Regions from separate parts of the Siminovitchia jepli genome, predicted to be linked through region 2. Evidence: predicted binding sites of a transcription regulator. Region 2 holds the regulator's gene; the other holds the start of a gene.

Region 1 (4,439 bases), on a different contig from region 2:
ATTGGCCTTGTTGACATCGTAGGGAATTTCGGTAATGACAATTTGCTTTCTTCCCCCGCGGATCGTCTCAATATCCGTTTTGCCCCTGACGACAATTCTCCCTTTTCCGGTCTCATACGCTTTTTTGATTCCGTCCACGCCTTGAATAATCCCCCCTGTAGGGAAGTCGGGACCCTGGATGACCGTCATGACATCATCGACGGCGCATCCCGGTTTTTCTATTCGCATGATGACGGCATCGATCACTTCTCCGAGATGGTGAGGGGGAATATCGGTTGCATAACCTGCCGAAATACCGGTGGAGCCATTGACAAGAAGGTTTGGAAACCGCGCCGGAAGTACGGTCGGTTCGGAGGATGTATCATCAAAATTTGGCACAAATTCCACAGTTCTTTTCTCGATATCGCGAAGCAGTTCCGAGGATAGTTCCGAGAGGCGGGCTTCCGTGTAGCGCATCGCTGCGGCCGGATCGCCGTCTATACTTCCGTTATTTCCATGCATCTCAATTAATATGTTTCTTACTTTCCAATCCTGGCTCATCCGGACCATTGCCTCATACACAGATGTATCTCCATGTGGATGATAGTTCCCGATCACGTTCCCCACTGTTTTTGCCGATTTTCTAAACCCTTTGTCGGCAGTGTTGCCATCATGATGCATGGCATATAAAATTCTGCGCTGCACCGGCTTAAGGCCGTCCCTGGCGTCGGGAAGGGCCCGTTCCTGTATAATGTACTTGCTGTAACGGCCAAACCGGTCACCCAGTACTTCTTCAAGGGGCAAATCTTGAAATTTTTCCATTGCCGTCATAAGTCCATCGCTCCCCCTTCTGATGTCAAGTTCTCATTTTCAAGGATATTCATATCATCCTGCATGCCGAACTGGACATTTTTTTCAATCCATTTTCTCCTTGGTTCCACTTTGTCGCCCATTAATGTGGTCACGCGTTTTTCTGCATTTGCCGCATCGTCGATCAACACCCGGATCAGCGTTCTTGTTTCCGGGTTCATCGTCGTTTCCCACAGTTGGTCCGAATTCATTTCACCAAGCCCTTTATACCTTTGCAGCATGTATCCTTTGCCGACTTTTTTCGTCACATCTGCCAATTCATCGTCCGTCCATGCATATTCTATGACGGCTTTTTTCCCGGTTCCTTTGCTCACCTTATAAAGGGGCGGGAGCGCAATAAATACTTTTCCCGCTTCAATCAACGGCTTCATATAGCGATAAAAGAAGGTTAGCAACAAAACTTGTATATGGGCGCCATCCGTGTCGGCATCGGTCATGATAATGATCTTATCGTAATTGACATCCTCCAAATTAAATTCCGGTCCTACGCCGGCGCCGATCGTATGGATAATCGTATTGATTTCTTCATTTTTAAATATATCCTGAAGCTTCGCTTTTTCCGTATTGATGACCTTGCCGCGAAGCGGAAGAACTGCCTGGAACCTGCGGTCTCTTCCTTGTTTGGCCGAACCTCCTGCAGAGTCTCCTTCCACCAAATACAATTCATTTTTTTGGGGGTTTTTCGACTGGGCCGGCGTTAGCTTGCCCGAAAGCAGCGCATCGCTTCTTTTTTTGCGCTTGCCGCTTCTTGCTTCTTCCCGTGCCTTTCTGGCGGCTTCCCGGGCCTGGGCTGCTTTTATCGCTTTTTTGACGAGCATGGTGCTTACATTGGGGTTTTCGGCCAAGAAATAGGATAGCTGTTCCGAAATGATCGTATCGACAGCAGACCTTGCCTCGGCTGTCCCAAGCTTTCCTTTCGTTTGTCCTTCAAATTGGAGCAATCCTTCCGGAATTCTTACTGATATAATGGCGGCCAAACCTTCCCTTATATCCGTGCCTTCCAGGTTTTTGTCTTTTTCTTTCAGCATTCCTGATTTTCTGGCGAAATCATTGAAGACTCTTGTAATCGCGGTTTTCGCCCCCACTTCATGTGTACCGCCATCTTTTGTCCGCACATGGTTCACAAAGGATAAAATGTTTTCCGCGAAACCATCGTTAAATTGAAAGGCAAAATCCACTTCAATGTCGTTTGCTGTTCCTTCAAATGAGACGACAGGGTGAAGAACATCTTTTTCACCATTCAGATATTCCACAAAGGCTTCAATGCCATTTTCATAGCGGAATTTTTCATGCTGGCCGTTTCGCAAATCATGAATCTCAATCATGAGCCCTTTTAACAAAAAGGCGGATTCACGAAGCCTGCTGCTTAAGATTTCAAAGTTTAACGTTGTTGTACTGAAAATAGCCGGATCGGGTTTAAAATGAATTTTGGTCCCGGTTTGCCTTGTTGTTCCAATCTTTTCAAGAGTTGTTGCCGGTTTGCCTCCATCTTTGAACTTTTGCTCATATATAAAGCCGTCCCGTTTAATCGTTACGACTAGCCATTCGGATAGCGCGTTCACAACGGATGCACCGACGCCATGCAAGCCGCCGCTTGTCTTGTAGCCTCCTTGGCCGAACTTCCCGCCTGCATGCAAAACAGTAAATATGACTTCCGTAGTAGGCTTTCCTGTCTGATGCATTCCGGCAGGCATGCCGCGGCCTTTATCCTCCACACTCACACTGTTATCCTTATGCAGCGTAACGATAATTTGGTCGCCATATCCGGCCAATGCTTCATCCACCGAGTTATCGACAATTTCATAAACAAGATGGTGAAGACCGCGGGCGTCCGTCGATCCGATATACATGCCGGGCCTTTTCCGGACAGCATCCAGCCCCTCCAGCACCTGAATCGAATCTTCGTTATATTCCATCATTGCCATATTTCCATTCATTATTTTCGATTCCCCTTTCATAGGGCTTTACGTCACAAAACGTTTGTTCGCTTAATTTACTATATCATATTTTTCCAAGCATGTCTTATTGTATATCCGGATGATCTCTTTTTGCAAATAGATCTTGGGATGTGTCTGTGTCGAAAGTATTTCGACTGGTTTATAAAGGCTTATGCGGGTAATAAATAAAGGATACCAGAGATTGCCCAGTATCCTGTCGGCTGCCGCCCGTCAAAAAAACAAGCGCTCAATGGCGCTTGGCGCTTTTCGTTATTTTGTTAAGGCATGTTCCACTTTAATGCAGCGATCCATGATGACGGTATAGCCCTTTTTCTTTAAATATTCATACGCTTCTTCATTTTGTACGCCCAATTGGGCCCAAAATACATCGGCATCGATTTCAGCGAATTCTTTTGCAATTTCCGGCAGAAATTCCGAACGCCGGAATACATTGACAATATCAACATGTCCTTCAATATCTTTTAACGTATCAACGGCTTTAATGCCAAACACTTCATCAACAGTTGGATTAACGGGAATAATCTCATAACCTGCGTCTTTCATTGCCTCTGATACCATATAGGAAGTTCTTTCGGGATTATCACTCAGCCCGACAACGGCAATTCTTTTTGCTTTTTTCAGTATTTGGCCCATTTCTTCTCTCGTCGGATTTTCTATTGCCATTTTATGTCCTCCTTCAATACATCTCGTCCAACCTTATCGTAATTCACTGCTGCTATTCATGCAAGCGATTACGTGTACCCAATTATCATTTGGACATGGTACAATAAAAAAGCATTGCGGATTAATAGAAAGAGGGGCAAATGTTGATGATGCAAATCGTTATTATGTTATTATCATACTTGATCGGGTCTATTCCTTCGGGTTTAATCGTCGGAAAAATATTTTACGGAATCGATATCCGCGAACACGGCAGCGGCAATTTGGGGGGAACCAATACGTTCCGCGTATTGGGCAAGAAAGCCGGGATTGCCGTAACAGCAGCGGATATATTAAAAGGAACGGCAGCCACTTTTTTGCCCATGCTGTTCGGCGTGGAGATGCATCCTTTGCTCGTGGGCATTTTTGCGGTAGTTGGACATACATTCCCGATTTTCGCCGGTTTTCGCGGGGGAAAAGCCGTCGCCACATCGGCAGGAGTACTCCTGGGATATGGGCCGCTGCTATTTATTGTTCTCGTTATCGGGTTTTTAGTCACTCTAAAAATATCAAAATATGTTTCATTGTCATCGATAGTGGCAGGCTTATTCGGCATTATTTATTGTGTCATTCTCGGTGACTGGGTGCTGGTATTGGTCGTTTCAGCCCTGGAATTGTTTGTCATTTACCGGCACAGGGCAAACTTAAAACGGATACGGGATAAAACCGAGCCTAAAGTGAAATGGATATAACAAATTCATCTTTTGAAAGAAAGGTTTTATACATGCATCATAAAAAATATTGGCTCATCGTTTTTTTCGGACTGGCCTGCGTATTTTCTCTTATTTGGGCTGCCAGTGAGCAACAAAAATCCAATACAATTCAAAAACGCTTTAACACCATGCCTGTCAAGGAAAACAATCTTCAGCCCAAAAGCTTTGAAACAAAAGCCACCATAGCGGGAATCGGCGATATCCTCATCCATGACAATTT
Region 2 (4,439 bases):
GCCATGGCCATTCCAACAGCCATTCCGATTCCTTGGCCAAGCGGCCCGGTTGTCGCCTCCACCCCGGGTGTATACCGGTATTCCGGATGTCCCGGTGTTTTGCTTTTCCATTGCCGGAAATTTTGAATCTCCTCCATCCCAAGGTCATAACCTGTCAAATGAAGCAGGCTGTATAAAAGCATTGAACCGTGTCCTGCCGATAAAATGAAGCGGTCTCGATTGAACCATTCAGGATTTTTCGGATTGTGGTTCATATATTTCGCCCATAATACATAGGCCATGGACGCTGCTCCCATCGGCAAACCCGGATGGCCCGAATTCGCCTTTTCAATGGCATCGATTGACAGCGTCCTGATTGTATTAATAGCTAACGCATCAATCTCAGTGATACTGTGCTTTCCCATGTAAAATCTCTTCCTTTCAGATTAATCTATAACATATCATAAAGTTAATTTTGCGTTTTCACAACTTTTGGGTATAAAGAAAAGCGCAAGCTCCCGTTTAGCGACGTACAAACTGAAGCGCTCCGCAATGAGATAAAAAGAAAACACGGCGATGAAAGGCAGGCTCAGGCAGCGACATCCTGTCGCTTCGCCTGCACTAGCACGTCCTGTGCGTCGGCAGGCTCAAGCAGCAACGTCCTGTGCGCTGGCGGCACTGGGACGTCCTGTCCGTTGGAGCTGGACAACAAAAGACTTTGCTCTAAATGTTACGCTGAAAAAAACTTGTACTTTCTTACTCTGTGAAAAAAACCCGTGCTTTCTTATTCTATAAAAAAACATCGAAGGGCGTTCGATGTTTTTAAAGAACTTTTAATGCAATTTTTTATTTAGCTGGATAGAGCGAAGTTTTTCAGGTGTTACTTCTTCTCCTGTAGAATCAAACACCCTGACCTGTTCAATTGTCTGTCTCATAGAAGCGCGAAAAGATTGCAAATATTCGCCGCGCAGTTTTGACTGCTCTTTCGCTTCTTCTTTGGACAGTCCGTTTTCTTTTGCTTTTTTGGCGAGCTCATTGATCCTAGCAAGCTTTTCTTTTGAAAGCATAGTCAAACTCCTTTTTTACCTTAAGTTATCTCCAGTTTACTAAAATGTCGTCGCGAAAACAATGCCCCTGACATATCATTCGATATGTCAGAATTTCACATCAACAAAAAGACGCTCGCCGCTGACGCCCGCTCGTTATTCCCGCTTGTCCGCCCGCTCCATGTATTCTTTGTAACGCCTATGGACCGTTGCTTTGGACACTTTAAAACCGAACCCTCTCATTGTGGCGGCAATTTCTTCAAAGGTCATGTTGTTTTGTCTAAGACGGAAGATTTCCTCAACCGGTACTTCCGTTCTTTCCCTGCCGTTTCGGTTTCCCCGATTTTTCAAATTTTTTTCCGGTTGATATCCTTTGGCGACCGCCCTTTTCATTCCCCGCTTGATTTTGATGTTATGCAATGTTCGCTGATGTTCTTCGATCATGGCCACGATATCAAGGAGCATGGAATCCGTTTCCGATATTTTCAGCTCTCCGTTATGGGACAGGCTGTACAATGTTACCCCTCGCTTAAGTAAAAAATGCATAAGGGCTATTTTGGCATTTCCGCGGCCAAGTCTCGTTTCATCCTGAATCAGGACTGCATCAATTTTCCCGGACTCTATTTTGTCAAGCATATCCAGTGCGCCGGGACGGTTTAAATCATAGCCGCTTGCTTTTTCGGATATGATATCGCTTATTTCAAATTTCCACCTTTTGGCTGCAGCTATCAGTTCTTCCTGCTGCCTTTCCAATGAAGTTTCCTGTGTGGCCTTATCCGTGCTGACCCTGCAGTAAATAATGGCTTTCATCTTTTCAACTCCGAACGGAAATTATCTTTTCTGCTTATTCAACGTCAGTTCATAATGCTCATGCCGGTCTTCCTGTACATTTGTACTGACAGTATGTAAGGAAGCATCCTCTTGTTCCCAACTAATAATCATCACTAATCCCATAATCAATGACAGTATAAAAAAGATGATGACGAATGAATAATTTTTCCATATGGATGTGATCATTCATTTCCCCTCCCGAAAATGTGTTCGCCTTTTATAAATATTATAATAGGAACGTTTGTTTGTGTCAACAAAATTACGAACCCATGTTTGCTTAATAATATGACGCATGATATAATAGGAATCAGCTTATCATGGGAAAAAGGGTGTGAAAAGGTGACAAAACTTACAAAACGGCAAGAAGACATCTTAAACTTTATAAAAGATGAAGTGAAAAAAAAGGGCTATCCTCCCTCCGTCCGTGAAATTGGAAAAGCGGTTGGCCTTGCTTCAAGTTCCACTGTTCACGGGCATCTTGCCAGGCTGGAAAGCAAAGGTCTCATCAGGCGTGACCCGACCAAACCGAGAGCGATTGAAGTTTTGAATCAGGATGACGCAGCCATTGTTCAAAAAACCGTCAATGTTCCGCTTGTCGGTAAGGTTACTGCAGGGCTGCCGATTTCAGCAGTTGAGAATATTGAGGATTATTATCCGCTTCCGGAATCCCTCGTTCCAGCAGACGACCAGGTATTTATGCTGGAAATTGTTGGTGAAAGCATGATAGAAGCCGGCATTCACGACGGTGATTTTGTCATTGTCCGCCAGCAAAACACAGCCAACAACGGAGATATCGTCGTCGCCATGACCGAAGAAGACGAAGCAACAGTCAAAAGGTTTTATAAGGAAAACGGCTATGTCCGGCTTCAGCCGGAAAACTCAAGCATGGAACCGATCATCGTTTCCAATGTCACCATTTTAGGAAAAGTTATCGCCTTATACAGGCGCTTCGTCCATTGATAAAAATTTATTGCCCATCAACGCGTGAGCGGCCCAATCTTCGATATTGCATTGAGCCGCTTATTTTTTAGTCATTTCTCCTTACTTGCTTCCTTCGCTTCTCCCCAATAATATTCACTGAACACTTCTGCCAGTGCGTCAACGGTACGGTTGAGCTCTTCCAATGTATTGTCCACGCCGCCAATCTCTATTAAAAGTGCATTTTCTGCCAGGTCCTGGTTATATACCCCATCTCCGTCTGCTTTGGTCTTGCCATATACACCCCTGGGCAGCCCGGGATATTTTTCCTGGAGGGCATTAAACAAATGGGAAGCCAACTCCAGATTTTTTTTATAGTTAGGATGCTCCTTCCCGATCACAAAATAGGGCTTGGCGTATGTTTTTCCATTGATAGTCGTGGTCGTAACACTCCTTCGCGATGAATCGCGGTGTATATCAAAGTAAAATTGAATCTGTTTATGCCGCTTCATTGTTTCGACAGCAATCTCCCGGGAAACACTATAGGATTGAAAATACTCCATATTTCTTTTTTTTAGGAGCGCCTGTATGTCAACCTCATTAACCAATGTTTTAATTCCTTTTTCCCCTAGCTTTTCTCCCAACCTTTTCCCGAGCAAAGTCACATTTTTCTCTTTGTGCCATGCCCGATTTGGGTCCTTTACATTTGGAAGAAGAGGAAGAAATGATTCCGTATTATGCGAGGAATAGATGAAAACGACGGGTTCGCCGGTGGTTGTTTGCTTTTTTGGTGGCGATGATTCCTCCACCGGGTCATCATTGCCTTCTTCCCATACATCCAAATCATCCGGAGGAGGAGATTCGATCGGCAAATTCGTAAAATCGGCTCCCTTCCCTGCTATAATAATTTTCGGAGTTGCCGCATGCAGGCCCGGAATTTCACTGATTAAAAACGTCTTCATGTTTCTTAAATTGATGTTTGTAAATAGTTCCAGTATATCTCTTCCCAAAGAACGCTCAAATCCTTCGGGAATACTTGATTTTAAAGCGTGGTTTTCCAGTGACATGACATACAGGAAGGCCTCTGTTCTTGATGGGTCATCCCCAATGAAGGACAATAGGCTGATTTTTACACTCGAAAAGGCAATCGCCGAAATTAAGCAAAAAAGTGCGACAACAGTTGCAAAAGATTTTGCTGCGAATTTGACCATCTGGTTCATCCTTTAAGAAAAATTTGGTTAATACCATTTATATGAGGTTTGATAGAGTCTATGATTAAAAACTTGTCCTTTCATTAAGCGATAAAAAAAAGGAACCCTTTATGGGTCCCGCGATGTTTTAATTTCCGATATGAATCATGACGAGAATATGCAAAAACAAAGCTCCGGCACATATATTGATGTACAGGATGAGCGGCTTTTGCCGGTTACATACGTATCAGGGCAAAGCCGTTTTGGGCCACACATGAGCAATTGCAGAGTGGACAGACCGAATGGAAAAAGAGAAAAGCAGGAAAGCCCGGGACCCCTTTAAATTGGCAAAATAAAAAACATCCCGCAAGAGATGTCATAGAAAACAATCCAAGTTGTAATTACAAAATATAGAAATGGACTATGAGAAGCGTGAATAGGACTTCTGCTTTAACAGCCATTCCGTCACCTTCCT

What was found. Region 2 encodes LexA, which represses DNA repair genes until DNA is damaged. Its sites were predicted from a motif close to CGAACATATGTTCG; they were not measured.
Region 1: parE (DNA topoisomerase IV subunit B) is a predicted target of LexA. The motif match lies at 2,823-2,836, and genes of this name have one in related genera.

Annotation. Positions count from the first base shown of each region.
Region 1 covers NZ_JBFEGN010000065.1:11,961-16,399, forward strand. The annotation lists gene parC (DNA topoisomerase IV subunit A) at 1-810, opposite strand, end outside; gene parE (DNA topoisomerase IV subunit B) at 807-2,786, opposite strand; gene AB1L08_RS16865 (CoA-binding protein) at 3,057-3,470, opposite strand; gene plsY (glycerol-3-phosphate 1-O-acyltransferase PlsY) at 3,620-4,198, shown strand; gene AB1L08_RS16875 (CapA family protein) at 4,231-4,439, shown strand, end outside.
Region 2 covers NZ_JBFEGN010000001.1:75,918-80,356, forward strand. The annotation lists gene tkt (transketolase) at 1-404, opposite strand, end outside; gene AB1L08_RS00425 (DUF896 domain-containing protein) at 813-1,046, opposite strand; gene AB1L08_RS00430 (YneB family resolvase-like protein) at 1,182-1,835, opposite strand; gene AB1L08_RS00435 (hypothetical protein) at 1,857-2,042, opposite strand; gene lexA (transcriptional repressor LexA) at 2,196-2,816, shown strand; gene spoIIP (stage II sporulation protein P) at 2,888-3,985, opposite strand.